DNA from 4 places in the Streptomyces sp. NPDC001351 genome. Region 2 is predicted to be linked to each of the others. Evidence: riboswitches for the same ligand, from Rfam matches in the RefSeq annotation. Region 2 holds a riboswitch; each other region holds the start of a gene.

Region 1 (7,671 bases), on a different contig from region 2:
ACTGGACAAGGGACATGTCGTGAACGACCTGCTCTTCCGTCGCGTACAGCATCACAACCAGCCCCCCACCGGCGCCTGAAGCCCCACGGCCCTGCGGGCAATCCGAAGTACCGTCGCGGGCGGCGCCCTCCCTCGTTAGGGTCAATGCCGTGGCCACCTTTCCCCCGTACCCGACGCATCCGCCACGCCCCGGCGCCCCGGCCGGCGGTGCGCTCGGGCACGCTCACTGGTGGCAGCGCAGGGCGGTGCGGTACGGCGCGCTCATCACCCTGCTCGCGCTCTCCGGGCTCGTCATCCTCGCCCTGGTGCGCGAACAGACCGGCACCGAGGGGTTCCTGGTGGGGCTCGGGCTGGCCGTGCTGCCCGTGCCGCTGCTCATAGCCGCGTTCCGCTGGCTGGACCGCGTCGCGCCGGGGCCCTGGCGCAATCTGCTGTTCGCCTTCGCCTGGGGGGCCTGTGCGGCGGCGCTGATAGCGATCGTCGCCAACAGCTTCGCCACGAAGTGGATAGCGACGGCGACCGCCGACCCGTCCAGCGCGGACACCCTCGGCGCGACCGTCATAGCGCCCATAGTCGAGGAGTCCTCGAAGGCGGCGGCCGTGTTGCTCGTCTTCCTGTTCCGCAGACGGGACTTCACCGGGATCGTCGACGGGGTGGTGATCGCCGGGGTCACCGCCACCGGCTTCGCGTTCACCGAGAACATCCTCTACCTGGGCACCGCCTTCGGCACGGACCAGCTCAACGGTGACCGCGGCATCGCCTCCGTCACCGCGGCGACGTTCTTCGTGCGCATCATCATGTCCCCCTTCGCGCATCCGCTGTTCACCGTCCTCACCGGCATCGGCTTCGGCATCGCCGCGCTCTCCGCGGAGCGCCAGCACCTGCGGCGCGTCCTCGTCCCGCTCTCCGGTCTGCTGCTCGCGATGAGCATGCACGCGATCTGGAACGGCTCCTCGAACTTCGGCGAGTACGGCTTCTTCGCGGTGTACGCGGCCTTCATGGTCCCCGCGTTCGGCCTGCTGACCTGGCTGGTGATCTGGACCCGCCAGCGCGAACTGCGCACCGTGCGCGAGGAACTGCCCGCCTACGCCGTCGCGGGCTGGCTCACCCCCGCCGAGCCCTACGCCCTCGGTTCGATGCGGGCACGCCGGCTGGCCCGCGAACACGCCGCCCAGCACCTCGGCAAGCCCGCCGCACGCGAGGTCGCCCAGTACGAGGCGTACGCGACCTCCCTGGCCTTCCTGCGGCACCGGGGGCGCCGTGGCCGCGCCGGCGCCGATTTCGTCGTCAGGGAACGGGAGCTGCTGCACGAGCTGTGGCGCCGCCGCGAGGTGGCGCGCCCGGCGCTGGACCACGCGGCGCGGATGACGGCGCCCCCGGTGCCGGTGGCGGCGCCGCCCTGGCCGGTGTACGGGGCGTACGGGTACCCGGCGGTGCCGAATCCCGCGTACAACCCGTACCGGACGTAGGACCCCCAGGGGTCAGGCCGACGCCTCCGTCAGGCGGGCGACCTCGGCGTCGGTGAGCGTCAGCTCGCCCACCGCCAGCAGCGCCGGGAGCTGCTCCACCGTCCGTGCGGACGCGATCGGGGCGGCGACCGTCGGCTGGGCGCCGAGCCAGGCCAGGGCGACCGTGGCGACCGGGGCCTCGTGGGCCTGGGCGATCTCGTCGAGAGCGGTCAGGACCCGCTGTCCCCGCTCGGTCTCCAGGTGCTTGGCCGCGCCGCCCGCCCGCGGGCTGTCGACCGTCGCGCCCGGGCGGTACTTGCCGGTGAGGAACCCGGAGGCGAGGGCGTAGTACGGGACGGCGGCGAGGCCGTAGCGGGCGGCCAGGTCCTGCAGCTCGCCCTCGTACGTGTCGCGGGAGACCAGGTTGTAGTGCGGCTGCAGGGCCACGTACTTGGCCAGGCCCTCGCGGTCGGAGAACTCCAGGGATGCGCGCAGCCGGTCGGCGGAGATGTTGGACGCCGCGATGTGCCGGACCTTGCCCGCCTGCACCAGCTCGTCGAGCGCGCCGATGATCTCCTCGACCGGCACCTCGGGCTTGTCGAAGTGGGTGTAGTAGAGGTCGATGTAGTCGGTGTCGAGGCGCCGCAGGGAGGCCTCGGCGGCGGCCTTGATGTTGGCGGCGGACAGGCCCTGGAACTCGGGGTGCTGGCTGACCTTGGTCGCGATGACCACGTCCTCGCGGTTGCCGCGCGCCTTCACCCACTTGCCGATGATCGTCTCGGACTCGCCGCCCTTGTTGCCCTCGACCCACGCCGAGTAGCCGTCAGCAGTGTCGACGAAGTTGCCGCCGGCGGCCGCATAGGCGTCGAGCACGGCGAAGGAGGTGGCCTCGTCGGCGGTCCAGCCGAAGACGTTGCCGCCCAGGGAGAGCGGAAAGACCTCGAGGCCGGAGGAGCCGAGCTTGCGCAGTGAAGGAGAAGTCATGCTCTACGTCAACGCCCGCCCCGGTGGTCGGTCTTCCGCGACGGGCGCAAAGATCCCGTAAACATGCGGACTACGGCACTCCGGGTACGGACGGAGAACGTACGAGTATCAGGGGTTGAGGCCCTTGCTGCGCAGCCACGGCATCGGGTCGATGCCGGTGGCCTGGCCGTCGGGGTGGACCTCGAGGTGGCAGTGCGGGCCGGTCACGTTGCCGGTGGCGCCGACGCGGCCGATGACGTCACCGGTGCTGACCTTCTGGCCGACGCTGACGCTGATCGAGGACTGGTGGCAGAACCAGAGCTCCGTACCGTCGTCGAGGGTGAGGATCGTGCGGTAGCCGTACGCGCCCGCCCAGCCGGCCTGCGTGATGGTGCCGGAGTGGATGGCCTTGATGAGCGTGCCCGTGGGGGCGGCGAAGTCGAGGCCCGTGTGGTAGCCGGAGGACCACATGGAGCCGGCCTGGCCGAAGGTGCCGGTGATCGTGTACGACACGACCGGCAGCGTGTACTGCTTGGCCAGCTCGGCGAGCTTCGCGTCCTCGGCGGCCTTCTTGGCCGCCGCCTCCGCCTTCTCCTTCGCGGCGGTGGCCTTGGCCGCGGCTTCCTTCTCGGCCTTGGCGGCGGCGTCGTCGATCTGCTGGGCGAGGGCCGCCTCGGTGGCGGCCTGGCTCTTGCTGTCGATCTGGACCCGCTGCGACTCGGCCTGCGCCATGATCCGGTCACGCAGCGCCTCGCCGGCGCCCTTGGCGCCCTGCGCGGTGCCGGCGGAGGTGGTGGCGACGTCGCTGAGCGCGGTGGCGGAACCCTTGGGGGCGTCGGAGCCGCCGCCGAACACATGGCTGACGGAGGCGAGATCGGGCAGGGAGATCGACACCGGCGGCTTGCCGGTGTTGGCGCTGGCCATGCCGCCCGCGCCGACGGCGGCTATGACGCCGACGCCCAGGACCGTGGAGCTGCGGGCGAGTCCCCCGCCGCGCTGCTTGGCGACGCGGTGCCGGCCGCGGACGGGGGCGATGGAGTCCTCGGTGGGATTCCACTCCTCCCAGGGGCCCTCGTCGGTGCGGCGGCCGGCGAAGCCGAAGGGTTCGGTGCTCGGCACGAACGGGGCTGCCGGGGCAGGCGGGTTGGACGCCACGTGGGCGTGCTCCTTTCCTTCCTTCTCGCCTACCGGGTTAGCTGACGGGTTCGGAGCAGGAAGGTCTCCTACGCGCGTAAACCTGCCGTGCTGCCACGGCGGTATCGGCGCGATTCACCCCAGGGTGGTGGTTCCCCGGTTCCCTTGCGGGATTCGGCGCGTGCGCACGGAGCCGCCTCTTGTGACGGCTGGGACGACCGCGCTGCGTTATCGAACGTTAATAGACCCGGGGTGCCGATTCCAAGGTGTTCCGCTTGATCATTAACCTTTCCGACCTGGACGTACGGCGCATGAACGGCGAAAAACGGGCGAGTTGACCGCGCCTCAGGAACCCGGTTTCAGGGCCGTCGTACGGCGAGCAGCGCCATGTCGTCCGTCATGGCCTCCCCGGCATGGCGGCGCACCTCCCGCGCGAGGGCGGCGAGCAGCGCGCCGGGGTCGTGGAAGACCCGGCCGGTGAGCCGGTCCGCGGGTTCGAAGAACCGCCCGTGCTCGTCCCGTGCCTCGGACAGCCCGTCGGTGTACAGCAGCAGCGTGGCCCCGCTGCGGAACGGGGTCTCCTCCGCGCGGTCGGGCCGGCTCCCGAACTCGCCCATGCCGAGCGGCAGCGCGGGCTCGCGGGCGTGCAGGGTGTGCACGGTGCCGTCCGGGCACAGCAGCAGCGGTGGCGGGTGGCCGCGGGTGACGATGCGGACGATGCCTTCGCCGTGCGGGAGTTCGACGAGCACGGCGGTGGTGAACCCCTCGATCAACTCGATGCCCTCGCGCCGCGCCGCCTCGCGCGCAAGGGCCCGGTCCAGCCGCAGTGCGACCGCCTCCAGCGTGGCCTCCTGCTCGGCGGCCTCCCGGAACGCCCCGATGACGACGGCCACGGCGGCCACCGCCCCCATCCCCTTTCCGCGTACGTCGCCCACGACCAGCCGTACGCCGTGCGGGGTGTCCTGGACGGCGTACAGGTCGCCGCCGATGGAGGCGTCCGCCTGTGCGGCCTCGTACCGTGCCGCGATCGCGAACCCTCCGATCCGTTCGGCGGGTTCCGGCAGCACCGCGCGCTGGGCGGCCTCGGCGATCTCGCGCTGCGAGGCGAGCTCCTCGCGGTTGCGGCGGACGAGGAGGTTGATGAGAACGGCCAGGACGGAGACCGTCGCCACGGTGGCCAGCTCGGTGATCGCCTCGACCTGGAGGAGGACGCCCACCTGGGCGTGGATCGCGGTGACGACGAGGACGGTCGCGATGCCGGTGAGGGCCGTGCCCCGGCGTGAGTAGAGCGGGGCGGCGACCAGGGGTGCGGCGGTGAAGAGGGGGCCCGCCGTGAACCGCGACGGGGTGAGGTAGTCGTAAAAGGTTCCGCCGACGATCAGCAGCCCCGGGAGCAGCCGCATGAAGGTGCGCGCGTATGAGATCGGCCCCTCCTCGTCCACCCCTCCAGGTTTCCCGGGGCGGCGGCGCGCGGCGAGCCGGATGGCCCGACCGGGGGAAACACTCAGGGCCGGAATCCAGTGACTGGACTCCGGCCCTGAGCCTTGAGTAGCGGGGACAGGATTTGAACCTGCGACCTCTGGGTTATGAGCCCAGCGAGCTACCGAGCTGCTCCACCCCGCGTCGTTGTGTCACCAGCATACGCCATCCGCGGGGCTGTCTGCGCCAGGGTTTGTGTCCGCCCCCGTTCGCCTGCGTTTTCGGGGGTTCGCAGGGCGGCCGTCAGGCGGCAGGGTTGTCCGCGTGGGTGAGCGTCTCCCAGGAGACGAAGAGGTCGTCGGTGCCGGCCGGGCGGGACTGCTCGACCAGCTTGTGGGCGGCCGGGACGGGGGTGCCGAGCCGGTTCTCCAGGTGGTTGAGGGCGACCTCCAGGTCGGGGCCCATGTTCCCGACGACCCTGCCGCCGCACAGCCACCGCGGGGGCTTGGCCCCCATCTCGTAGCGGGCGTGGAAGTCGAGGGCCGCCTTCAGCCGGTCCTTCACGTCGCCGTACAGGTCGACACCCTGGTGCCAGGCGGTCTCGGCGATGTGCGCGGTGGCGGCGAGGGAGTAGCCGACGTGCTTGAAGTTGCGGCAGGTCTCCTGCGCGATGCCGTCCTCGAACTTCGTCTCCTTGAACCAGTACGTCTCCAGCTTCTGCACGGTGTTGGCGTCGGAGCCGGCCGGGGTGAGCGGGATCTTGCCGTCCTTGCGCAGATAGAAGTAGTCGGGCACCAGGCCGCGGAAGCGTTTGACGGCGGCGTCGAAGGTCTTGTGGTCGTCGGTGAAGACGGCGATCCCGATGGCGGCGTCGGTCATCGCCAGGTCCCAGTTGCCGTTGTAGTCGGGGAGGTCCCTGGTGACCTCGGGGAGGTAGGCGGTGCGCAGCATGGCCGTGAACCGCCGTACGCGGTCGGCGGGCCAGCCGGCGCCAGGTGCGTACCGGATGATCTCCGCGGCCCGCGCCCAGGTGGACCCGGCCCAGGAGGACTGCAGCCGGGCGTCCTGCGCCGTGTGCCGCTTCAGCTGCGCCGACCAGGCGTCCATGATCTCCCGGGCCTTGACGGCGTGCTGCCGCTGGCCCGTGATGCTGAACAGCAGTGCCTGCGTGTACGCGGCGATGGCGTCCTGCCGCTCCTCCAGACAGCCCTTCGCGCCCTTGCCGCCCCAGGGACAGTTGACGACCGCGGTCGGCTGGGCCGTGTACTTGTACGAGCCGTACTTGCTGTCCCGCATGTCGAGGAACGCCTGCAGCCAGGGCTGCTTGCCCGCGATGACGTTCTTGCGTACGACGTCCAGCTGGGCCTGGCTGACGAGGACACCGGGGTGGGTGAACGGTGCGCCCGGGGGCAGCGCCCTCGCCATGGTGCGGGTGCCCGGGTCGGTGCCGCAGGAGGCGACGAGCGCCGTCAGCAGGAGGACGAGGAGAACTGCCGCCGCACGTCTGGGAACTGACCTCACTGGCACTACCTCCGCGATCGCCTCCGGCCGGTACGGTCAGGGTCGCCCTTCGGAGGGTCGCGCGCAGGATCTGTTGGGCCGATCGGCCGGTGCGGGGTGGTTGTGGTGGGCGGTGCCGGGGGCTGCGCCCCCAGACCCCCGCTTCGGCCCTTGAGGGGCCTCGTCCTCAAACGCCGGACGGGCTGAAAACACCTACGCCAAGTGTCGGTTCGGTGCCTTTGCCCGCTCCTCGTGCTCCCCCAGTACGACCACCTCGACCCCCCGCCCCGCGAGCAGCCCGCTCCCGTCCGCCCCCGTCACGAAGGTGTCCGGCTCGCGCCAGGCCGTGACCACCCGGCGTACCCCCGCGTCGAGGATCAGCCGTGCGCAGGGCTTGGGGCGGGAGGCGCGGTGGGCGCAGGGTTCCAGGCTGCTGTAGACCGTCGCCGTCGCCAGCCTGGGGTCGGCCGGGTCCAGTTTGGCGAGGGCCGCCTCCTCGGCGTGGACGACCGGGTCGTCGCCCTCGCGGGAGTGGCCGCGGGCGAGTTCCGTGCCGTCGGCGGCGACGATCACCGCGCCGACGCTGAAGGCCGTGCGTGAGGGCGGACACCGGTCCGCCAGCTCGCAGGCGAGGGCCAGCCAGTGGTGGTCGGCGGCGGCGGGGAGCGGGCCGGTGCCGGGGGCCGTGGGCTCGTAGCGCATGAGGACGACGTCCTCGATCCGGCGGGTTTCCGTCAGGCGCAGCCGGCCGGGCTGGTAGGCGCCGGGGCCGAAGAGGCGGGGGGCGTCGGGGTCGCCCACGAAGAGGGGGGCCAGGACCAGCTGGAGCTCGTCGGCGAGGCCCTGCTGGAGGAGCTGGGTGTGGATCGTGCCGCCGCCCTCGACCATCAGGCGCCGTACGCCGCGTACCTCGTGCAGATGCTCCAGGAGGCGGCGCCAGTCGAGGTCGGGGCCGAGCGGGACGACGTCGGCGGCGAGGCCGAGGGTGCGGGCACGTTCGGCGCCCTTGTCGGTCGTGAGGACGAGCTTTTCGCCGCCCGTGTGCCAGAAATTGGCGTCCGGGTCCAGGTCGCCGGAGCCGCTGACCGTGACCTTGAGCGGGTATTCCGGCTGTCCGGCCGCCACGCGGGCGGCGCGGCGCTCGGGCGAGTTGACCAGCAGGCGCGGGTTGTCGGCGCGGATCGTGCCGGCGCCGATGAGGATGGCG
Region 2 (7,671 bases):
CATCAGGCGGCTGGTGACGGACGAGGACATCATCCCCGTCGAGACCTTCATCGCCTACGGCGAGTGGTTCCAGCAGAAGCTGGTGCCCGAACTGGAGCGGGTGCGGGTGGTGTCGGTGGACCGGCGAGGGGGCGACGGCTTCGAACTGAAGCTGGACTCCGGTGAGTTGTTCACCGCCCGCGCGGTCGTCGTGGCCACCGGCCTGTCCGGGCTCGCACACCTGCCGGCCGAACTGGCCACCGCCGCGGCGGACGGACCCACCCCCACGGGCCCGGTCTCCCACAGCTCCCAGCAGCACGACCTGACGCGCTACGCCGGCAAGGAACTGATCGTGATCGGCGCCGGCCAGTCTGCGCTGGAGACCGCGGCACTGGCTGCGGAGGCGGGCGCACAGGTGCGGGTGGTCTCCCGCGGCCGCGGCAGGGTCGCCTTCGGCGCACCACCGTGGAAGCAGCCCAGGCTGCGCCCCGAGTCGCCCTTCGGCCGCGCCTGGTCCCTGTGGGCCCTCAGCTACTACCCGCACCCCTACCGCTATCTGCCGGCCGAGGCCCGCCACTACCTGGTGCGCCGCGTCCTCGGCCCGCTCGGCGCGTGGTGGCTGCGCGACCGTTTCGAGGGAAAGGTGCAGGTCAGCGAGGTCGACCGGATCGTGCGGGCGGACGCGGCCGACGGCTGCCCGAAGCTGACGGTCCGCACCCACGCGGGCCGCATCCAGGACATGTCCGCGGACCACGTGATCGCGGCCACCGGATACCGGGTGGACATCGCGGCCATGGACTTCCTCGGCCACGGACTGCGCACGCGACTCGCGGTGAGCCGCGGCACCCCCAAACTGGGCGCGGGATACGTCTCATCGGTCCCCGGCCTGTACTTCACCGGCCTGCCGGCCGCGGCGTCGTACGGCCCGGTGATGCGCTTCGTGTGCGGCACCGAGTTCGCCTCTCCGAGGCTGGCCAAACACCTGGCGGCAGCGCACGGCTAGGCACGGGTCGCGGGCTCCTGCCTGACGATGAAGAGCCAACAAGGATAAGGGAGTTGAGCGAGGGCCGGTGGGGGAATCGGCCGTCGTCCGGTTCGCGATGAGTCGGTGGGGCGTCCTGTCCGTATTCTCTGATCATGGCCGCACCCACCGCATATGCACTCATCGCCACCGACCTGGACGGCACGCTGCTCCGAGGCGACGACACGCTCTCCGACCGGTCCCTCGCCGCTCTCGCACGGGTCGCCGGGGCCGGCGCCCGGCACCTGGTCGTGACGGGCCGGCCGGCCCCCAGGGTGCGGCCGCTCTTCGACCAACTGGGCGGCAGGGGGCTCGCGGTGTGCGGGCAGGGCGCGCAGGTGTACGACGTGGGCGCGGACCGTCTGCTGTGGTCCGTCACCCTGGACCGGGAGCTGGCCGAGACCGCCCTCGGCAAGATCGAGGCCGAGGTGGGCCAGGTGTACGCGGCTGTCGACCAGGACGGTGTGGAGGGACTCACGCTCATCGAACCGGGCTACCTGATGCCGCATCCGACGCTGCCGGCGGTCCGGGTCGACCGGCGCGACGACCTGTGGTGCGAACCCATCAGCAAGGTGCTGCTGCGCCATCCCGACCTGTCGGACGACGAGTTGGCGGCGACGGCGCGTTCGGTGGTGGGTTCGCTGGCCACCGTCACCATGTCGGGGCCGGGGACCGTCGAACTCCAGCCATGCGGCATCACCAAGGCGACGGGCCTCGCGCTGGCCGCCGCACACCTGGGACTCGGCCCGCAGCAGACGATCGCCTTCGGCGACATGCCCAACGACATCCCCATGTTCGACTGGGCCGCCCACGGCGTCGCCATGGCCAACGCCCACCCCGAACTGAAGGCGGTGGCCGACGAGATCACCCTGTCGAACGAGGACGACGGCATCGCCGTCGTCCTCGAGCGACTGTTCGTCGAGTCCGGGGAGCTCGCCGAATTCGTGGAGCTTTGAGCGGCCGCACCCGGAAGGGGTGCGGGGCTGTATCCATATGCGGCTCCGCCGCGATGGGGGTCCCCCCGCTCATGGGGGTCCCCCCCGCTCGAGCGAAGCCGAGAGCGGGGGAGAAGCCGAGAGCGAGGGAGCGACCAGCCACGACGGGCCCGCAGAGGACCGACAGTCCTCCGTGGCACTTCTAGCAGAGTGGCACTTCTGGCGGAGAGCTCAGTAGGCGCCGAACACGTTGTCGATCGACCCGTACCGCGCGGCAGCGTACTTGCAGGCGGCCGTGATGTTCGCGATCGGGTCGAAGGGGTTCATTGCCGTGCCGGGCACGTGGTAGGCGAGGAACGTCGGATCGATGACCTGCAGCAGACCCTTGGACGGAGTGCCGGCGAGCGCGTTCGAGTCCCAGTTGTTGATGGCGGCCGGGTCGCCCGAGGACTCGCGGATGATGTTGCGGTAAATGCCGTTGTACGTCCCGGGAATCCCGTTCTGCTTCATGACCTGGAGGGCGCCCCGGATCCAGCCGTCGAGGTTGTCGGCGTAGCCCATCGACTTCACGTTGGCCACGGTCGGGGTGGCCGCGGACGCACTGGTCGCCCCGATGAGCGGCAGGGCGAGAACGGCGGCGCCCGTACCGGTGACGGCGAGCTTGCGGGCGAGGCGGTTGTTTCTGGGGCGGCGGTGCTGACCTGTTGCAGACATGGCGGGATCCTCTCCGGCGCCTGCGAGGTGAGCTGTCGGGTTCGGGCGGGGAGATGCCCGGCCGCGCAGCCGTACGGCAACGCGACTTCACCCCTAGCCGGCCCGGGACGATGCCCGGTCCGGCGGCCTACCTGGTTCCCCCGCTCCTGCCGTGCGAGTGAGTTGGTCGATGGTCGTGCCCGGGCGGCGGCAGGATTCGGCGTCCACCCGACAGGCCGGGAACGTATGCGAGAGCACATGGCCGGAACAAGTGTCGGGCTCACAGATCAGGGCTATTGACCTTGGTCTGAGGCTTATGGGGCACTTGATCCTTTGCGGTTGCCAAGGCTCAACTCGCGTACGGAGGAGGGGAAGCGGCGGGAGGGCGGCCCTCGGCGGCCCGTACTGCCGTGTGAGTCAAGTCACCGGCATCCGCAAGGGCGGCAAATAGGACAATGGCCCCAACTCGTGGGCAACCAGCCGCTCATCGCCTCATTGGGGGGCGAAAGCGGAACCTGTGGTGTGGTGCACCTCGTTGTCATGACGGTCGCCTGTCGAGCACCCCGTGCCGGGCTCCGGAGGTCCTCGTGAGCCGATTTCGTGGGGGGAACGGGGGAACGGGGGAAGGGGGCGACCGTGCCGACTCGTACGGACGTGTCGGGAGGCGCGTCGGCCGACACCCCGATAGACAAGTCGATAGATATCCGTTCTTATCGGTTGATCAAAAACATACCGGTCGTGATCCGATACCACCCGGGCTGGACGGGTGGGCGGCATCGGTGATCGAAAGGTGACCGGATACGCTGACTTGAGTGATGTCAGCGACCTATCGACAAACCGTGTAACCGCCAGTAGACACCAGCAGACAGGAGACCCCTCGTGACCGTCGTCGGGCCGTTCGGGCTGAGCGTGCGGGACCAGGCTCTGGAAGCCGATGTCCAGGCCGGATTGGCGGCCGTCGAGGAAGGTTTGCTCGAAGCCACCAAGAGTGAGGTGCCCTTCATCACGGAGGCCGCCCAGCACCTGGTGCGGGCGGGCGGGAAGCGGTTCCGCCCGCTGCTCGTGATGCTCGCCGCCCAGTTCGGCGATCCGTATGCGCCTGGGGTCGTGCCGTCGGCCGTGGTGGTGGAGCTGACCCATCTGGCGACGCTGTACCACGACGACGTGATGGACGAGGCCGCCGTGCGGCGCGGCGTCGACAGCGCCAACGCCCGCTGGGGCAACTCGGTGGCGGTCCTCACCGGCGACTTCCTGTTCGCGCGCGCCTCGCACATCCTCGCCGACCTCGGGCCCGAGGCGGTCCGGGTGCAGGCCGAGGCGTTCGAGCGCCTGGTCACGGGGCAGATCCTGGAGACGGCGGGGCCGCAGGACGGACGGGACCCGGTCGACCACTACCTGGACGTGCTCGGTGGCAAGACGGGCTCGCTGGTGGCCGTGTCCTGCCGCTTCGGGGCGATGATGTCGGGCGCCGACGAGACGGTCGTGGATGTGCTGACGCAGTACGGGGAGCGGCTCGGGGTCGCCTTCCAGCTGGCGGACGACGTGCTGGACATCGCCTCCGAGTCGCGCGAGTCCGGGAAGACGCCCGGGACCGACCTCCGCGAGGGAGTCCCCACCCTTCCGGTGCTGCGGCTGCGGGAGCGGGCGGCGCGTCTGGGGCTTGCCGAGGACATCGCCCTGTGCGAGCTGCTGGACTCCGACCTGAGCGACGACGCGCGGCACGCCGAGGCGCTCGCCGGACTGCGGGCGCACCCCGCGCTGGAGCAGGCGCGCCGGGACACGGTGCGGTACGCGGAGGACGCGCGAGCGGCCCTGGCTCCGCTGCCGGAGTGCGACGCCAAGCTCTCGCTGATGGAGATGTGCGACGCCGTGGTGCACCGGGCCGGCTGACCCGTCCGTCGTGCGGCCCCTGGCCGGCGCTCCTGGGTGGCGTGATGCACGTCACACGTCTGGACTGAGTCCAGAATGAGATCACTTCCGTAGTGATATCTCAGAAGGCCGATACAGGGGGTGTCGGCCGGTCTACGGGGAGAAAACAGAATCATGGGCATGAATGCGACGTTCTCGAAGCGCCGTAGGAGCCTGATGGTCACCGCTGTCGCGGTGGCCGCCGCCGGGGGGATCGCCGCCGCCGTGATCCCGGCCCACGCCACCGGGGGGACCGTGTCCGACGACACCGGGGGAACCCTTCTGGCCGCCAGTCTGCGCGGGGCCAACGAGGTGCCCGTGGCGGGCGGTCCGGCCGTCGGCGACCAGGACGGCGCCGCTCTCGAGTTCATCAAGGTGCAGGACGACAGGGTGTCCGTCGCCGTGACCTGGCGCGGCACCGGCAAACCGACCATGCTCCACATCCACCAGGGCGCCAGGGGTACCAACGGCGGCGTCAAGGTCGACTTCACCGACCTGCTGAAGAACAGCAAGCGGCACAGCGTCACCGGCACGGTCGAGGTCAAGGACGCCGCCCTGCTCGCCGCTCTCAAGTCCGACCCGGGTTCGTTCTACGCCAACCTGCACACCACCGAGTTCCCCGGCGGAGCCGTCCGCGGCCAGCTCCACAAGGTCACCGTCGCCGCCTTCGACTTCCATGACGCCCTGCACAACGTCCAGGCGTCCGTGATCAAGGGCAAGCAGATCTACGAGTGCAAGCCCGCCGCCGGCGGTGGCTACGCCTTCGCCCAGCGGGACGTCGCCGCCCTGCTCGGCGGCGGCATTCGGCACTCCTTCGTCGCGCCCAACTCCGGTACGCCCCAGTGGGTCGCACCGGACGGAAGCGCGGTGACCGGAGCCGTCCTGTCCAAGACGCCGAACGGCGACGGCAACATCCCCGAGCTCGACCTCAAGGCCACTGAGGCCGGCAAGCGCCACGGCCTGCTCGCGAACACCGCCGAGATCCTGCGGCTCAACACCGTGGGCGGAGTGGCCCCGGCCGGGTCCTGCACGCCCGGCGCGATCGCAGGCGTCCCGTACCGGGCGGACTACGTCTTCCTGCGGAACTGACGGGAGCTGACCCCGGGCGGGCGGCGTCTTCCTCCTACGACGCCTACGGGTCGGGGCAGGCGCCGCCCTCTCGCGTCATACCCCAGATGTACACGGAGTTGGCCCCCGGGGCTGACGCTTCCTCCTGGCCGATTTGGTGAGATGGAAACCACGGAAATCACCACTGATCACCGATTCGGGTGAGAATGGCGGCTCGGGGTGGACAACAGAAACGCACGAGTTGGACAAGCCGCCGCCGACGACGGAGGTAGCGCACACATGGCACCGTACGAATCCGACGACAGCACGACCGCCGGGGAGGCCGACGACCTGCCCGCGGGCCGGCGCAAGGCCGCGCGGTACGTCGTCCCGGTCGCGGTGGTGGGGGTGGCGGCGGCGACCATCGGGCTCGTCCCCGCGCTCGCCGACTCAGGCGACCCGAACCTGCCGAAGATCAGCGCACAGCAACTCATCGAGAAGATCGCCAAGTCGGACGTACAGCAGATGTCCGGCACGGTGAAGATCACCACGGATCTGGGGCTGCCGAACCTCGGCGGTCTCGAGAGCAGCCTGACGTCCGGCGCCGGCAAGTCGGGCGACGGCTCGTCCGCCGACCCGACCTCCAAGCTCACGGAGCTCGCCACCGGCACGCACACCCTGCGCGTCGCGGCCGACGGCCAGGACAGGCAGAAGCTGTCGCTGCTGGAGAACGCGGCCGAATACAGCATCATCCACAACGGCAAGGACGTCTGGGGCTACGACAGCCAGTCGAACGAGGTCTACCACTCGACCGCCCCCGCCGGCGCGGAGAAGCAGCAGAAGCAGGACGTCCCCGCCACGCCCAAGGACCTCACCAAGGACGCCCTGAAGTCGGTCGACTCCACCACCTCGGTGACCGTCGAGGGGACCGCCCAGGTCGCGGGCCGTGACGCGTACCGGCTGGTCATCAAGCCGAAGCAGTCCGGTTCGACGGTCGGTCAGATCACCGTGGCCGTGGACTCGAAGACCGGGCTGCCGCTGAAGTTCACCCTGACCCCGGCGAGCGGCGGCGCCGCCGTGATCGACGCCGGCTTCACCCAGGTCAGCTTCGCCAGGCCGAGCGCGTCGACCTTCGCCTTCACCCCGCCCAAGGGTGCGAAGGTCACCGAGGACAAGCAGGGCGACCACGCGAAGGGCCACTTCGAGGGCGGCCCGAGGGGCGACCACAAGGCCGGCAAGTTCCACGGCGAGCCCGGCAAGTCCGGCCAGGAGCTCGGCAAGGGGCTCGACGGGCTGAACGTCATCGGCAAGGGCTGGAACTCCATCGCCACCTTCGACACCGGTGGCAAGGGCATCCCGTCCGGTTCCAAGGCCGGCGGCCAGTTCGGTGGCTTCCTCGACTCGCTCGGCGACAAGGTCTCCGGCAAGTTCGGCTCGGGCACGGTCTTCAAGACCCGCCTGATCAACGCCCTGATCACCGACAACGGCAAGGTCTACGTCGGCGCGGTGAGCAAGGACGCCCTGGTCAAGGCGGCGAACGCGGGCTGAGCGCAGCGCCCCGAAAGGGGCGCGAGGCTGTCACATCAGCGGCTCCGCCGCTATAGGGGGTCCCCCCGCTCGAGCGAAGCCGAGAGTGGGGGAGAAGCCGAGAGTGGGGGAGCGACCAGCCACTACGGGCCCGCTGACGATCGACGGCCCGGCGCGCCAGAGCCGTCGAGCCCTCAGCCGGGAACCTTGCGCGACGCTCGTACGTAGTCACTGTACGTAGCCGCCGCGCGAGAGGCAGCACATGCACGAATCGAGGAAGCCGATGGACGAGGAGTCCGCCACGGAGCCGGAGCAGAGCGAGCCGCCGGGTGACAGCGTCATCGCCACCCATGGGCTCACCAAGCGCTACCGCGGCGGGCAACTCGCCGTCGACGGCCTGGATCTGACCGTCCCGGCGGGCAGCGTCTTCGGCTTCCTCGGTCCGAACGGCTCGGGCAAGACCACCACCATCCGCATGCTGATGGGCCTGATCGAGCCCACATCGGGTACGGCGCGCGTGCTGGGGCGGCCCATGCCGCGCGCCTCGCGCACCGTGCTCCC
Region 3 (7,671 bases), on a different contig from region 2:
ACCGTCGCATGCGGCAGCCGGGTGGCCCGTACGGCATGTCCCTGCGGGGCGGATCCGGCGCCCTGGACCACGACCAGGGGCTTCGCGGCGGCCGTGCGACGGGCGAGGCGGGTGAACTTGCGCGGGTTGCCGATGGACTCCAGGTACATGAGGACGACATCGGTGTCGGGGTCGTCGTACCAGTACTGGATGACGTCGTTGCCGGACACGTCCGCGCGGTTGCCGGACGACACGAAGGTGGACACGCCCGTGACTCCCGTGACGCCGCCTCCTCGTCGCTGCAGCCGGGACAGCAGCGCGATGCCGATGGCGCCGGACTGGGCGAACAGACCGATCCGGCCGGGGCGGGGCATCTCCGGGGCGAGTGAGGCGTTCAGCCGTACCTCGGAGGACGTGTTGATGATCCCGAAGGCGTTCGGCCCGATGATCCGCATGCCGTACGTGCGCGCGTGCCGTACGAGTTCGCGCTGGCGCTCGCGCCCCTCGGGCCCGCTCTCGGCGTACCCGGCGGAGACGACGACGAGTCCCTGCACGCCGTGCTCGCCGCACTCGGTGACCGCCTCGGGGACGTGCTCGGCCGGCACGGCGACGACCGCGAGGTCGACGGGGCCGTCGATGTCGCGGACGGAGCGGTGGGCGGGGACGCCGTCGAGCTCCTTGACGTCTTGGGGGAGCGCCTTGTTCACGGCGTACAGCGCCCCGGTGAAGCCGGCGTCGCGGATGTTGTCGAGGATGCTGCGGCCCACGCCTGAGGGGCTGCGGCCGGCGCCGACCACGGCGACGGAGCCGGGCACGAGCAGCCGCCGCACCGAGCGCGCCTCGGCGCGCTGCTCACGCGCGCGCTGGACGGCGAGGGAGCGGTCGGTGGGTTCGAGGTCGAACTCCAGGCGTACGACACCGTCCTCGAAGCTGCGCTTCTGGGTGTACCCGGCGTCCGTGAACACCTTGATCATCTTGTTGTTGGCGGGCAGCACCTCGGCGGCGAAGCGGCGGATGCCGCGCTCCCGGGCGACCGCGGCGATGTGTTCGAGGAGGGCGGAGGCGACGCCGCGCCCCTGGTGGGCGTCCTGCACGAGGAAGGCGACCTCGGCCTCGTCGGCCGGAGCCGACGCGGGCATGCCGTCGGCGCCGATGCGGTCATAGCGTACGGTGGCGATGAACTCGCCGCCGACCGTGGCCGCGAGTCCCACCCGGTCCACAAAGTCGTGGTGCGTGAAGCGGTGGACGTCCTTGGCGGACAGACGAGGGTAGGGCGCGAAGAAGCGGTAGTACTTCGACTCGTCCGAAACCTGCTCGTAGAAGCTGACCAGGCGCTCGGCGTCATCAACGGTGATGGGGCGGATGCGCGCGGTGCCGCCGTCGCGCAGCACCACGTCGGCCTCCCAGTGGGCTGGGTACTCGTGCCGGTCCGGCGAGGTCTGCATGGGCCCCAGAGTACGGCTCGCGTCCGACAACGGCGCGAGGCAGTCTGTGGAGAACACGGCAGTCCGTTGAGAAGAGAACAAGGACGGAAGTCGGGCCGAGGCCGCGGCCCGACCGCCCACCCCGGACGGGACACAGGACCGCTCCGGAGACGTTTCACGTGTGGGAAACTGGTCTAGACAACCCTGAGACACTGAAGGGCAGCATCACATGGCTGAGCGCCGCGTCAACGTCGGCTGGGCCGAGGGCCTCCACGCCCGCCCCGCTTCCATCTTCGTCCGGGCCGCCACGGCCGCAGGTATCCCGGTGACGATCGCCAAGGCCGACGGCAACCCCGTCAACGCGGCCTCCATGCTGGCCGTTCTCGGCCTGGGCGCCCAGGGCGGCGAGGAGATCGTGCTCGCCTCCGAGGCCGAGGGTGCGGACGTCGCCCTCGACCGGCTGGCGAAGCTGGTCTCCGAGGGGCTCGAGGAGCTTCCCGAGACCGTCTGATCACGGCACCACAGAAGGGCTCGTCCGAATTGCCGGGCGAGCCCTTCGCATTTCCCGCGCAGGGGCGCTGCAATTTCCGATCACGGGCAGCAGAAACAATGCCCCTCGAATTGTTCCTTCTTTGTATACGGCGCCCGTGTTAATGCCGCAGGCCCGACATGTTTACGGCATGTTGCGAGTTCCTCACACCGTTCACCCGCTCCGGGCCGCCGAAGCGCAGCCGGTGCACGGCGCTCGAGCGCTCGGTGTGCAGCGCGGTGACCGCCCGCGCGCGCTCGCTGTCGCCGCGGGCCACGGCGTCGACGATCGCGCCGTGCTCCGCCCAGGACTCCACGGGGTTGGCCGGTGCCTCCACGGCGTACATCCAGGCGATCTTGTGGCGCAGCTGGGTCAGCATCGAGGTCAGCGCGGGGCTTCCGGAGGCCTGGGCGAGCGTCTCGTGGAACCAGCCCCCCAGGGAGCGCAGATCCTCGCTGTTGCCCCTCCTGGCCCGCTCCTGGCCCAGTCTGACCAGGCCGCGCAGGACCTTGAGATGGGCGTCGGTGCGCCGCTGGGCGGCCCGGGAGGCGCCGAGCGGTTCCAGCAGCATGCGCATCTCCAGCAGGTCGGCGGCCTCCTGCTCGGTCGGTTCCGCGACGCACGCGCCCGCGTGCCGCCGGGTCACCACGAAGCCCTCGGCCTCCAGGGTGCGCAGGGCCTCGCGCACGGGGACGCGCGAGACGCCGTAGCGGCGCGCGAGGAGTTCCTCGGTGAGGCGGCTGCCGCGCTCGTAGACACCGGCGACGATGTCGTCCCGGATCGCCGTGCACACCGAGTGCGCCGGAATACGCATGACCGACCTCCGACTTAATCCCCGTGAAACGTCGATGATTGACGTGTATCGGTGACTCTATTGCACGGAGCCGGAATTTCCGACGGCGGGCCGGAATCCATGGATATTTTTTGGACAGCGGGGCGGCAGAAACACCGAAAGCCCCGGCTCGGGAGCCGGGGCTTCAGCAGATCCTGCGATCCGTCGTCAGACGTTCACGCCGTGCGAGCGCAGATAGGCGACGGGGTCGATGTCCGAGCCGTACTCGGGGGTCGTACGGGCCTCGAAGTGCAGGTGCGGTCCGGTGGTGTTGCCGGTCGCGCCGGAGAGGCCTATCTGCTGGCCCGGGGTGACCGTCTGGCCCACCGAGACGCCGATGGACGACAGATGGCCGTACTGGGTGTACGTGCCGTCCTGCATCTTGATCACGATCTGGTTGCCGTAGGCGCCGCCCCAGCCGGTCTGGACGACGGTGCCGGCGCCGACCGCGTGGACGGGCGTACCGCTCGCGGCGTGGAAGTCGATGCCGGTGTGGCTGCCGGAGGACCACAGGGAGCTGCTGGCCCGGTAGCCGGTGGAGACGTACGAGTTCGATATCGGCGCCACGAACGTGTTGAGGCGCTTGCGCTCGGCCTCGCGGGCGGCGCGCTCCTTGGCCTCGCGCTCCTGCTTGGCCTGGGCGGCGGCCTTCTCGCGTGCCGCCTCCTGGGCCGCCTTCTTGAGCGCGGCCTCCTCGGCGGCCTGCTTCTGGGCGTCGGCCTGGGCGTCGATCTTGTCGGCGATCGTGTCGCCGATGGTGATGACGGGGGTGAGCCCGGTCTGCTCGACGGAGGTGTCGGCGGCGAGCGCGGGGGCTGCCAGGGTACCGATGACGCCGGTGGCGGCGAGGGCCGCGACCCCGGCGGCGCGGGTGCTGGTGCGGTGCATCCGTGCGGGGCGACGGTGCTTCCCGGTGGCGCGCGTGAACGCCATGTGGTGGCTGGTCCTTTCCTTCCCTCTCGCCTACCGGGTTAGCTGACGGGTTCGGAGCAGGAAGGTCTCCTACGGACTCCCTCGCTGCACGCGCGGGCGTCCGATTCACCCCAGGGACTGCGGTGGGTCCCCGGCTCCCCTGGCTCGCGCCGTACGGGGACTCGGCGATGGCTGTCCGGTGCCGCGGATGCGGCGCGGTGCCTGACGGACAGCCCGGAAGACGCTAAGCGGCAGCACTTTCAATCCCCAAACGGATCAAGGCGTTTGTAGCGCATCCCACAGGGCAGACAGGCAACTCTCCTTCGATTCTCCGCCAATTCGGACATAAGAGGGCCCTGGTGACGCATCCGTCACCAGGGCCACGCCACGCGCGCGTGCCGCTACTCGGCCGACACCACCGCGACTTCACCGATCCCGAGGGCCTCGACAGGCTCCTTGATCTGCGCCGCGTCCCCGACGAGAACCGTCACCAGACGGTCCACCGGGAAGGCGTTCACGACCGCCGCGGTGGCCTCCACGGTTCCGGTCGCGGCGAGCTGCTGGTACAGCGTCGCCTGGTAGTCGTCGGGCAGGTGCTGCTCGACCTGGTCGGCCAGGGTGCTCGCCACGGCCGCCGCGGTCTCGTACTTCAGCGGCGCCACACCGACCAGGTTCTGTACGGCGACGTCGCGCTCGGCGTCGGTGAGACCGCCCTCGGCGAGCGTGCGCAGCACCTTCCAGAGGTCGTCGAGCGCCGGGCCGGTGTTCGGGGTGTCGACGGAGCCGCTGATGGCGAGCATCGCGGCGCCGGAGCCGTCCGGGGCGGACCTGAGGACCTGACCGAACGCGCGCACACCGTAGGTGTAGCCCTTCTCCTCGCGCAGGACGCGGTCCAGGCGCGAGGTGAGGGTGCCGCCGAGGCAGTACGTGCCGAGCACCTGGGCGGGCCACACGCGGTCGTGCCGGTCGGCGCCGACGCGGCCGATGAGCAGCTGCGTCTGGACGGCGCCGGGACGGTCGACGATGATCACGCGCCCGGTGTCGTCGGCGGTCACCGGCGGCACGGGGCGGGGTTCGGCCTTGGAGCCGGTCCACGCGCCCAGGGTGTCGCCGAGCAGCGCGTCCAGGTCGATGCCGGTGAGGTCGCCGACGACGACGGCGGTGGCCGTGGCGGGCCGGACATGGCGGTCGTAGAAGGCGCGTACGGCCGCCGCGTCGATCTTCTCGACCGTCTCCTCGGTGCCCTGGCGCGGGCGCGACATGCGCGAGGTCGCCGGGAAGAGCTCCTTGGAGAGCTCCTTGGCGGCACGCCGCGAGGGGTTGGCCAGCTCGTGCGGGATCTCGTCCAGGCGGTTGCGGACCAGCCGCTCGACCTCGCTGTCGGCGAACGCGGGCGCCCTGAGGGCGTCGGCGAGCAGACCGAGCGCCTTGGTGAGACGGGAGGCCGGGACCTCGAGGCTCAGACGTACGCCCGGGTGGTCGGCGTGCGAGTCGAGGGTGGCGCCGCAGCGCTCCAGCTCGGCGGCGAACTCCTCGGCGGAGTGCTTGTCGGTGCCCTCGGAGAAGGCTCGCGCCATGATCGTGGCAACGCCCTCGAAACCGGCCGGCTCGGCCTCCAGGGGCGCGTCCAGGAGCACCTCCACGGCGACGACCTGCTGGCCGGGACGGTGGCAGCGCAGGACGGTCAGGCCGTTGTCGAGCGCGCCACGCTCGGGGGACGGGAACGCCCACGGCTTGGCCTCGCCCGCCCGGGGCTGCGGGTGGAACTGCATCGTGGCGAGCTCGGTCACTTGGCCGCCTCCTCGTTCTGGTCGGTGGCTTGCACCGTGGCTTCGGACTCGGGGTCTTCGGGGAAGTCCTCGTCCTGGGTGTGCTCCGCGGACTCGGGCGAGAGCGGCTCGTAGACGAGCACCGCGCGGTTGTCCGGGCGCAGGCGGGCCTTGGCGACCTCCTGGACCTCCTCGGCCGTCACCTCCAGGACGCGCTGTACGGCGGTGAGGGCGAGCTGCGGGTCGCCGAACAGGACGGCGAACCGGCACAGTTCGTCGGCGCGGCCCGCGACCGTGCCGAGCCGGTCCAGCCACTCGCGCTCCAACTGGGCCTGGGCGCGCTCCATTTCCTCGGCCGTGGGGCCCTCCGCGGCGAACCGGGCGAGCTCCTCGTCGATGGCGGCCTCGATCACCGGCACCTCGACGTCACCGGAGGTCTTCACGTCCAGCCAGCCCAGGGAGGGCGCTCCGGCCAGCCGCAGCAGACCGAACCCGGCCGCGACGGCCGTACGGTCGCGGCGTACCAGCCGGTTGTAGAGGCGGGAGGACTCGCCGCCGCCGAGGACGGTGAGCGCCAGGTCGGCGGCGTCCGCCGCGCGCGTGCCGTCCTCGGGCAGCCGGTAGGCCGCCATCAGGGCGCGCGCCGGGACCTCCTCCTCGATGACCTCGCGCAGCTGCTCGCCGATGATCTCGGGCAGCGAGCCGTCGCGGGGCTCCGGCTTCCCGTCGTGCGAGGCGATGGACCCGAAGTACTTCTCGATCCAGGCGAGCGTCTGCTCCGGGTCGATGTCGCCGACCACCGAGAGGACGGCGTTGTTCGGCGCGTAGTACGTGCGGAAGAACGCGCGCGCGTCCTCCAGGGTCGCCGCGTCCAGGTCGGCCATCGAGCCGATCGGCGTGTGGTGGTACGGGTGGCCCTCCGGGTAGGCGAGGGCGGTCAGCCTCTCGAACGCCGTGCCGTACGGCACGTTGTCGTAGCGCTGCCTGCGCTCGTTCTTGACGACGTCCCGCTGGTTCTCCATGGACTCGTCGTCGAGGGCGGCGAGCAGGGAGCCCATCCGGTCGGCCTCCAGCCAGAGGGCGAGCTCCAACTGGTGGGCGGGCATGGTCTCGAAGTAGTTGGTGCGCTCGAAGCTGGTGGTGCCGTTCAGCGAGCCTCCGGCGCCCTGCACCAGCTCGAAGTGCCCGTTGCCCTTGACCTGCCCGGAGCCCTGGAACATCAGGTGCTCGAAAAGGTGAGCCAGGCCGGTACGTCCCTTGACTTCGTGGCGCGAGCCGACGTCGTACCAGAGGCACACCGCCGCGACCGGGGTCAGGTGATCCTCTGAGAGCACCACGCGCAGGCCGTTGGCCAGGCGGTGCTCGGTCGCTGTCAGGCCCCCGGTGCCTGCCTGGTCTGTGGCCGTGTGACCCATGGGCATGTACGTCCCTTCGCCTCGCGGATGCGGTGGTTCGAACCGCGGTTTTCCTGCCGGTCCTGCCACTGTATGCAAGCGTGCAGATCGTCGGCGAAGTTCCCGGACGACATACGCCCACAGCGGATCGCGTAGCCTTCCGCCACGCCGGGAACCTACTTCGACGCCAGGTCCTCGTCCGCGTTGTCAGTGCCGCGGTCCACAATGGTCGCGTCAGAACCCGTTCACGCTTCAGCGCGAGCAGCCAGAAAAGAGGAGCCGGCAGCGATGGCCCGCCGCAGCACGAAGACCCCGCCGCCCGACGACTCGTTCGAGGAGCGCATCCTCGACATCGACGTCGTCGACGAGATGCAGGGCTCCTTCCTCGAGTACGCGTACTCGGTCATCTACTCCCGAGCCCTGCCCGACGCCCGCGACGGCCTCAAGCCGGTCCACCGCCGCATCGTCTACCAGATGAACGAGATGGGCCTGCGCCCCGACCGCGGCTATGTGAAGTGCGCGCGCGTGGTCGGCGAGGTCATGGGCAAGCTGCACCCGCACGGCGACGCGTCGATCTACGACGCCCTGGTGCGCATGGCCCAGCCCTTCTCCATGCGCGTGCCGCTCGTCGACGGCCACGGCAACTTCGGCTCGCTGGGCAACGACGACCCGCCGGCCGCCATGCGGTACACCGAGTGCCGCCAGGCCCAGGCGACGAGCCTGATGACGGAGTCGATCGACGAGGACACGGTCGACTTCGCGCCCAACTACGACGGCCAGGAGCAGGAGCCGGTCGCCCTGCCCGCGGCCTTCCCGAACCTGCTGGTGAACG
Region 4 (7,671 bases), on a different contig from region 2:
CGATGTAGTCCTCGTGCGCGGCGCGGTAGGCGGCGGCGAGTTCCGGGTCCGTCTGGAGTCGCTCCGTCATCTCCTTCATGACGCCGTTCGCCTCCAGCGTGCCGATCGCCGAGGCGGCGCGGGGGCACGTCAGGTAGTACGTCGTCGGGAAGGGCGTGCCGTCCGGCAGGCGCGGGGCCGTCTCCACGACGTCCGGCTGGCCGCAGGGGCAGCGGTGCGCGATGGCGCGCAGCCCGCGCGGCGGCCGCCCGAGCTGCTGCTTGAAGGCCTCGACGTCGGCGTCGGTGGGCTCGGTGCGCGGGGTGGGCGGCGGGGGCGTATCCATGCCTGTGCTGAATTCCTCTGTCGGTTCACTGGGCGGAGGCGTCGGACTTGTCGACCCCGTCCCAGACGTTCGTGTACCAGGGGCGGTGGCCCGCGCCCTGCTCGAAGCGCGACTGCTTGGCCACCTTCGGGTCGATCACGACGTAACTCGTCTCCCCGGGCAGCACATAGTGCAGCCGCAGCCGGATCTGCTGCTCGGCGTACTCGTCGTCCTGCCAGCGCGCCTTCAGGTCGCGCAGCTGCTCGACCCGCGCCCTGGCCTGTTCCTTCTGCCGCTGGAGATCGGCGATCTGGGAGCGCTGGGAGACGTACTGCCTTATGGGGTACGCCAGCGCCACCACCATGGAGCACAGCACCAGGGCGAGCAGCGCCGCCCGGCCGGTCAGCCGCGACCGGCGGGCCTGCCGCTTGGTCTGGGAGCGGTAGACCCGGGCCGCCGTCTGCTCGCCGAGCAGTCTGATCCTGGTCGCGGTGGAGAACCGGTCCCGGTCCTTCACGGCCATGTCGCCGCCTCCCGTCACACGTGCGTACGTCCCCGCACACGGTACGGGACCGGTACAGGGACGTACGTACGACTGGCTAAGGCTTAGCCCAGGAAGGCTCAGCCCTTGCTGGGCCCGATGGTCCGCGGAGCGGACGTGCGGGAAGGCTCAGCCCTTGAAGCGCGGGAAGGCGCTGCGGCCCGCGTACTCCGCGGCGTCGTCGAGGATCTCCTCGATGCGCAGCAGCTGGTTGTACTTGGCGACGCGGTCCGAGCGGGCCGGGGCGCCGGTCTTGATCTGGCCGCAGTTCACCGCGACCGCGAGGTCGGCGATGGTGACGTCCTCGGTCTCGCCGGAGCGGTGGGACATCATGCACTTGAAGCCGTTGCGCTGGGCCATCTCGACGGCGTCCAGGGTCTCGGTCAGCGAGCCGATCTGGTTCACCTTGACGAGCAGGGCGTTGGCGGTGCCCTCCTCGATGCCGCGGGCCAGGCGCTCCGGGTTGGTGACGAAGAGGTCGTCGCCGACGATCTGGACCTTGTCGCCCAGCTTGTCGGTGATGACCTTCCAGCCGGCCCAGTCGTCCTCGAACAGCGGGTCCTCGATGGAGACGAGCGGGTAGGCCGCCACGAGCTCCTCGTAGTACTCGGTCATCTCGGCGGCCGAGCGGGACTTGCCCTCGAACTCGTACTTGCCGTCCTTGTAGAACTCGGACGCGGCGACGTCGAGCGCGAGCGCGATCTGCTGGCCGGGGACGTAGCCCGCCTGCTTGATGGCCTCGATGATGAGGTCGAGCGCGGCGCGGTTGGACTCCAGGTTCGGGGCGAAGCCGCCCTCGTCGCCGAGGCCGGTGGACAGGCCCTTGGTCTTCAGCACCTTCTTGAGGGTGTGGTAGACCTCGGCGCCCCAGCGCAGGGCCTCGGAGAAGGACTCCGCGCCGATCGGGGCGATCATGAACTCCTGGATGTCCACGTTGGAGTCGGCGTGCGAGCCGCCGTTCAGGATGTTCATCATCGGCACCGGCAGCAGGTGCGCGTTCGGGCCGCCCAGGTAGCGGAAGAGCGGCAGGTCGCTGGCCTCGGAGGCGGCGTGGGCGACGGCGAGGGAGACGCCGAGGATGGCGTTGGCGCCGAGGGAGCCCTTGTTGTCGGTGGCGTCCAGGTCGAACATGGCCTGGTCGATCAGGCGCTGCTCGGTGGCGTCGTAGCCGACCAGCTCAGGGCCGATCTGCTCGATGACGGCGAGGACGGCCTTCTCGACACCCTTGCCCTGGTAGCGGTTGGGGTCACCGTCGCGGAGCTCGATGGCCTCGAAGGCGCCCGTGGAGGCGCCGGAGGGGACGGCGGCACGACCCGTGCTGCCGTCGTCGAGGCCGACCTCGACCTCGACCGTGGGGTTGCCTCGGGAGTCCAGGATTTCCCGGGCTACGACGACGTCGATGGACGGCACGAGCATCTCCTTCTTGGATGTGACACGGCTACGGCAGTAGCGCGGTGGCTCTGCGGGATGAGCCTAACCGCCCAAGGCCGATCGGCCACGTTGCCGACCACCTCTTGGGCAGAACCGAGAGTAAATTGTTTCCGAACGGAACAAAGAGGGGGAGCAAAAAGAACCCCGCTCCGGTGCGTACGGGGGAACACGCACCGGAGCGGGGAGCCCGCGAGGCTGTCACTTGAGGTGCAGCTGCTGACCCGGGTAGATGAGGTTGGCGTCGGAGACGATGTCCTTGTTCAGCTTGAACAGCTTCTGCCAGCCGCCCTTGACGCCGTGCTTCTCGGCGATCGAGCTGAGGGTGTCGCCCTTGACGACCTTGTACTCGCCGTCGCCCTTCTTGACCTTCTTGCCGGTCGGGGTGGTGACGGTCTTCTGGGTCTTCGTGCTCTCGGTCTTCGCGGCCGGGCGCTCGGCGGAGCGGGAGGCGGCCTGCGAGTCGGTGGAGCGGGTGGTGTTCGTGGAGGGGGCGCTGCCGTTGTAGGCGGCACCGGACAGGCCCGTGCCGCAGACCGGCCAGGCGCCCTTGCCCTGGGAGGCGAGGACCTTCTCGGCGACGGCTATCTGCTGCGCCTTGGAGGCCTGGTTGGCCTGCGGGGCGTAGGCGGTGCCGCCGTACGCGGCCCAGGTGGAGGCGGAGAACTGCAGGCCGCCGTAGTAGCCGTTCCCGGTGTTGATGGCCCAGTTGCCACCGGACTCGCACTGGGCGACCTTGTCCCACTCGGAGGCGGTGGCGGCGGAGGCGTTGCCGGCCGCCATCAGCGGAGCGGCGATGGCGACGCCGGTGACGCCGGCCAGCGCGGCGACGCGGGTGGCCTTGGACGGACGACGGTGCTTGCCCTTGCCGGAAAACAGCATGGTTCGATCCCCTCACCGACGCCTGCGAGGTGAGCTGTCGGGTTCGGGCCGGTTGAGTTGCCCGGCCGCGTCCTCGCTCTCACGAGACACGGCTACACCCCTAGCCGCCCGTCAACTGCCCGGGCAGGCACCTACCTTGGGTCCCCCGCTCCTGCCTACGGCGCATGACGCGACGACTGTTCCCGTACGGCCGCTGGCAGGATTCGGCGTTGCGGCAGCCGGGGCTCGTGTTGACGAGCGGTGACGACGGTAGACACGCGATCCGTCGAATTTCAAAGACGATCAGGGCTTCTGAGACTCATCCCACACTTTCACCAAACCGGACATTCAGTGGCGAAGTATGACGTGAACTCCCGTTGTTTTTCGCCCTATTCGGCACCGAGTTTCAGGGTCTGACCGGCGAAGATGTGATTCGGGTCGGCACCGATGGCCTTCTTGTTCTCGGCATAGAGCGCCCGCCACCCGCCGTCCAGGCCAAGGGAGTCGGCGATGGAGGCGAGGGTCTCCCCGGCGTGGACGGTGTACGTGTCTTCCGTACGGCTGTCGGTCCTGGCCTTCTCGGCGGTCTTGCCGACGGTCGCACCGGCCGTCTCGTCGGCGCTGGCGCCACGGTGGCGGCCGGTGCCGGCCGTGCCGGTGTCGACGAGGGTCCAAATGGACGCCGGGGGCTGGAGATTGTCCGAGTCGTCACCCTTCGTCTCGTCCGTGGACGAGCTGTCGGCGCCCTGCGAGGTGCCCGCGCCCTTCTGGGGCGAAGAGGTGGAGGGCGAGGCGGATGTACCGGATTCGGCGGAGTTGTCCGTCGCACTCGCGGAGGTCGAAGGCGAGGCGCTGGAGGACGAGCGGGAGGACGAATCCGACGAAGAGGACCCATCGGATGCGCTGCCCGAGGAGTTGGACAGACCAGTCGAGTCGGACGCGCCGGATGAATCGGACGAACCGGAATCGCCGCCCAGCACACCGGTGTCGATGGCGGCCGAACCCGAGTCCTTGGTGAGCCCGGAGGTCAGTCCGCAGATGTGGAAGGCGCCGACGCCCTGGTCGTCCAGGAGCTTCTCGGCGACGGCTATCTGCTGGTTGCGGCTGGCGAGGTCGGCCCTGGGGGCGTAGTCGAGGCCGCCGTACTTCTCCCAGTTCTCCTGGGTCAACTTGAGCCCGCCGTAGAACCCGTTGCCGCTGTTCTCGCTCCAGGAGCCGCCGGTCTCACACTGGGCCACCTTGTCCCACGTGGTGCCGTCGGCGGCGCTGGCGCCGCCCGCGGCGAAGAGCGGGATCGCGATGGCGGAGCCGGTCACTCCGGCCGCGACAAGGAGAGCCGGAGCCTGACGGGGGCGACGGTGTCGACCGTTCCCGGAGAGCATGCGGAGGCCTTTCGCGAGACAGCAATGACCGCGCGGCGCATGACACCGACAGGCGTTCGATACCGCCGCGCTGGTCCGTGAACGTAGCCGGTGCCGATCACTTGTCACAAGTTAATGCCGCGTAGATCACGTGAAGATCACAGACTTGAACGCGCATCATCTTTGACCCGTTCACCGCGGCGGCGCATCCACCTGCGGGCTCCCGATACGGTCGTCCTGTGAACGTCCCGAACACCGCTCCCGAACTCTTCACCTGGGAATTCGCCGGCGACCCGTATCCGGCCTACGCCTGGCTGCGTGAGCACTCCCCCGTGCACTGGACGAAACTTCCCAGCGGGGTCGAGGCCTGGCTGGTGACCCGCTACGCCGACGCACGTCAGGCGCTCGCGGACGGGCGGCTCTCGAAGAACCCCGAGCATCACGCCGAGGACGCGCAGGGCAAGAGCCGGACCGGTATTCCGGGTGAGCGCAGCGCCAATCTCATGACGCATCTGCTCAATATCGACCCGCCGGACCACACCCGGCTGCGCCGCCTCGTCTCCAAGGCGTTCACCCCGCGCCGGGTGGCCGAATTCGCGCCGCGGGTGCAGGAGTTGACGGACGACCTCATCGACCGTTTCGCGCCGCACGGGCAGGCGGACCTCATCCACGACTTCGCCTTCCCCCTCCCCATCTACGCGATCTGCGATCTGCTCGGCGTTCCGCGCGAGGACCAGGACGACTTCCGCGACTGGGCGGGCATGATGATCCGGCACGGCGGCGGCCCGCGCGGCGGCGTCGCCCGTTCCGTGAAGAAGATCCGCGGCTATCTCGCCGAACTCATCCACCGCAAGCGGGGCGACCTCGGCGAGGACCTGATCTCGGGCCTCATCCGCGCCTCCGACCACGGCGAGCACCTCACGGAGAACGAGGCCGCCGCGATGTGCTTCGTGCTGCTCTTCGCCGGCTTCGAGACCACCATCAACCTGATCGGCAACGGGACCTACGCGCTGTTGCGCAATCCCGGGCAGCGGCAGCGGCTCCAGGAGTCGATCGGGCGCGGTGAGAGCGCACTGCTCGACACCGGTATAGAGGAGCTGCTCCGCTACGACGGCCCGGTGGAACTGGCCACCTGGCGCTTCGCCACCGAGCCGCTGACCATCGGCGGGCAGCGCATCGCCACGGGCGACCCCGTCCTGGTCGTCCTGGCGGCGGCCGATCGCGACCCGGCCCGCTTCTCTCAACCCGACACGCTCGATCTCTCCCGCCGGGACAACCAGCACCTCGGATACGGCCACGGCATCCACTACTGTCTCGGCGCCCCCCTGGCCCGGCTCGAAGGCCGCACCGCCCTGGAGACGCTGCTGCGCCGCCTGCCCGATCTCGAACTCGCCGCCGACCCCGCCGAGCTGCGCTGGCGGGGCGGGCTCATCATGCGCGGGCTACGAGACCTGCCCGTGCGCTTCACCGCCGTCTGACCGGCTGCGGCCCTCCGTCTCCTTGATCGCGTCCCGGTAGGCCCGGGCGGCCGCACGCAGCGCGGCCTCCGGGTCCACGCCCTCCGCCTCGGCGCGCACCGCCAGTCCGAGCAACTCGTAACCCACGCCTTCGCGTCGGGGCAGCGGAACCTCCAGGCCGGCCGTCCGCACCCGCGACGCCAGCTTCGCCGCGAGGGCCAGGCCCGGCTGGCCCAGGGGTATGCCCTCCGTCACCGAGGTGCGCTGCTTCTCGACCGCCTTGGTGCGCAGCCAGTGCTCCTTGACCTCCTCGGGCGTGGCGGCGGTCTCGTCACCGAAGACATGCGGGTGCCGGTGGATGAGCTTGGTGACGATGCCGGCGGCCACGTCGTCGACGGAGAAGGGGGCATCCGGGTCCTCCTCGGCGATCCGGGCGTGGAAGACCACCTGGAGCAGGACGTCGCCCAGTTCCTCGCGCAGCTCGTCGCGGTCGCCCTCCTCGATCGCCTCGACCAGTTCGTACGCCTCCTCGATGGCGTACTTCGCCAGGCCCTTGTGGGTCTGCTGGGACGACCACGGGCATTCGGCGCGGATGCGGTCCATGACCTGGACGAGGTCCAGGAGGCGGGCGCCCGGGAGGTCGTAGGAGGCGGGCAGCAGCTCCAGCTCCGGCATCTGTATGCGTCCGGAGCCGGCGAGGCGGGCCAGGCCGTCGGTGAGGGCCGGCTCGCCCTCGCCGGTCGCGACCACGACGACCGTACGGCCGCCCGCGCAGGTGTCGACCAGTTCCTCGGCGGTGGGCGCGGCCTCCTCGACCCGTATGCCCGCCTCCCGCAGATACGGCAGCTGCGGGTGGGCGCCGTCCGAGCACAGCACGCGGTCGGCGGCGTGCAGGGCCTGCCAGGCGGGCCAGGACAGCAGGCCGGGCGCGACGCGGTGGCTGGTGGTGAGCAGGACGATGCGGCCGGGGGCCTGTTCGGAGCTGGTTGCGTTCACGATCCGAACGTAACGCACGCCACCGACGGCCCCGGAAGTTGTCCACAGGGCTGTGGTCTCCCAGGGCCGCAGTCCACAGGGGCGGCGGCCCCGGAGGGGCCGTTACGCCGTCTGCTGCGTCCCGGTCGCCGTGACCTCTCGCACCCAGGGGGTCCTCGCGTCGACGCGGCTGCTCTTCTGGACGTCCCAGGTGCCGTAGCGCGGGTTCAGGTCGACGTGGAGTTCCCTGGACGCCTTGGACAGGGCGTTCCAGAAGGCCGGCTTGCTGGTGTCGGCGCCGAGGGCCTGGGCCAGCTTCTGGGCCTCCAGCTGCAGGCGCAGGTTCTCGTCGAGGCGCTGCGGTGCGACGCCGTACTGCTGGAGCCAGGCCGTCTGCAGGGCCTTGGAGCCGCCGACCTGCCGCTCCAGGCCGGCGCGCATCTGCTGGACCTCCTTGGGCGTGACGCTCACGCCCGCGTCCTGGGCGGCGCGGTGCAGCACCCGGTCGATGACCATCCCGTGCAGGGTGTCGCGGGTGAGTCCTGCGGTCTGCGAGACGGCCTGCTTGTACTGCGCGTCGTCCTTCACGGCCGCCCGCTGCGCCGCGCGCACCTCGTTCACCCGGGTCTCCAGCTGCGCCACGGTGATCCGCTGACCGCCGACGACGGCTGCCGCACCGGGGTGCGCGTCGCTTCCGCAGGCGGTCAGGAGGGGGGCCGCGGCGGCGATCGCGGCGGTGAGGAC

The links. A riboswitch is a leader RNA that binds a small molecule or an ion and turns the genes downstream of it on or off. The one in region 2 is predicted to bind cyclic di-AMP.
Region 1: linked by a shared signal. The riboswitch ahead of ACFY1U_RS18830 (M23 family metallopeptidase) and the one ahead of ACFY1U_RS06295 (transglycosylase SLT domain-containing protein) in region 2 are both predicted to bind cyclic di-AMP.
Region 3: linked by a shared signal. The riboswitch ahead of ACFY1U_RS43670 (M23 family metallopeptidase) and the one ahead of ACFY1U_RS06295 (transglycosylase SLT domain-containing protein) in region 2 are both predicted to bind cyclic di-AMP.
Region 4: linked by a shared signal. The riboswitch ahead of ACFY1U_RS41650 (transglycosylase family protein) and the one ahead of ACFY1U_RS06295 (transglycosylase SLT domain-containing protein) in region 2 are both predicted to bind cyclic di-AMP.

What each region holds. Positions count from the first base shown of each region.
Region 1 covers NZ_JBIAWS010000004.1:843,416-851,086, reverse strand. The annotation lists gene trmB (tRNA (guanosine(46)-N7)-methyltransferase TrmB) at 1-79, shown strand, start outside; gene ACFY1U_RS18840 (PrsW family intramembrane metalloprotease) at 150-1,469, shown strand; gene ACFY1U_RS18835 (aldo/keto reductase) at 1,482-2,432, opposite strand; gene ACFY1U_RS18830 (M23 family metallopeptidase) at 2,541-3,566, opposite strand; cyclic di-AMP (ydaO/yuaA leader) riboswitch at 3,578-3,735, opposite strand; gene ACFY1U_RS18825 (PP2C family protein-serine/threonine phosphatase) at 3,905-4,987, opposite strand; tRNA gene ACFY1U_RS18820 (tRNA-Met) at 5,095-5,168, opposite strand; gene ACFY1U_RS18815 (alginate lyase family protein) at 5,268-6,491, opposite strand; gene ACFY1U_RS18810 (dihydrofolate reductase family protein) at 6,678-7,671, opposite strand, start outside.
Region 2 covers NZ_JBIAWS010000002.1:160,773-168,443, forward strand. The annotation lists gene ACFY1U_RS06285 (NAD(P)-binding domain-containing protein) at 1-982, shown strand, start outside; gene ACFY1U_RS06290 (HAD family hydrolase) at 1,117-1,956, shown strand; gene ACFY1U_RS06295 (transglycosylase SLT domain-containing protein) at 2,167-2,649, opposite strand; cyclic di-AMP (ydaO/yuaA leader) riboswitch at 2,654-2,828, opposite strand; gene ACFY1U_RS06300 (polyprenyl synthetase family protein) at 3,508-4,518, shown strand; gene ACFY1U_RS06305 (CHRD domain-containing protein) at 4,678-5,625, shown strand; gene ACFY1U_RS06310 (outer membrane lipoprotein carrier protein LolA) at 5,884-7,131, shown strand; gene ACFY1U_RS06315 (ABC transporter ATP-binding protein) at 7,394-7,671, shown strand, end outside.
Region 3 covers NZ_JBIAWS010000018.1:117,498-125,168, reverse strand. The annotation lists gene ACFY1U_RS43685 (GNAT family N-acetyltransferase) at 1-1,424, opposite strand, end outside; gene ACFY1U_RS43680 (HPr family phosphocarrier protein) at 1,633-1,914, shown strand; gene ACFY1U_RS43675 (GntR family transcriptional regulator) at 2,054-2,746, opposite strand; gene ACFY1U_RS43670 (M23 family metallopeptidase) at 2,933-3,697, opposite strand; cyclic di-AMP (ydaO/yuaA leader) riboswitch at 3,710-3,874, opposite strand; gene ACFY1U_RS43665 (M16 family metallopeptidase) at 4,078-5,466, opposite strand; gene ACFY1U_RS43660 (M16 family metallopeptidase) at 5,463-6,860, opposite strand; gene ACFY1U_RS43655 (DNA topoisomerase (ATP-hydrolyzing) subunit A) at 7,128-7,671, shown strand, end outside.
Region 4 covers NZ_JBIAWS010000016.1:140,102-147,772, reverse strand. The annotation lists partial or broken gene ACFY1U_RS41665 (DUF501 domain-containing protein) at 1-325, opposite strand, end outside; gene ACFY1U_RS41660 (septum formation initiator family protein) at 351-827, opposite strand; gene eno (phosphopyruvate hydratase) at 975-2,261, opposite strand; gene ACFY1U_RS41650 (transglycosylase family protein) at 2,475-3,155, opposite strand; cyclic di-AMP (ydaO/yuaA leader) riboswitch at 3,160-3,328, opposite strand; gene ACFY1U_RS41645 (transglycosylase family protein) at 3,524-4,516, opposite strand; gene ACFY1U_RS41640 (cytochrome P450) at 4,735-5,973, shown strand; gene ACFY1U_RS41635 (nucleoside triphosphate pyrophosphohydrolase) at 5,938-6,948, opposite strand; gene ACFY1U_RS41630 (SurA N-terminal domain-containing protein) at 7,051-7,671, opposite strand, start outside.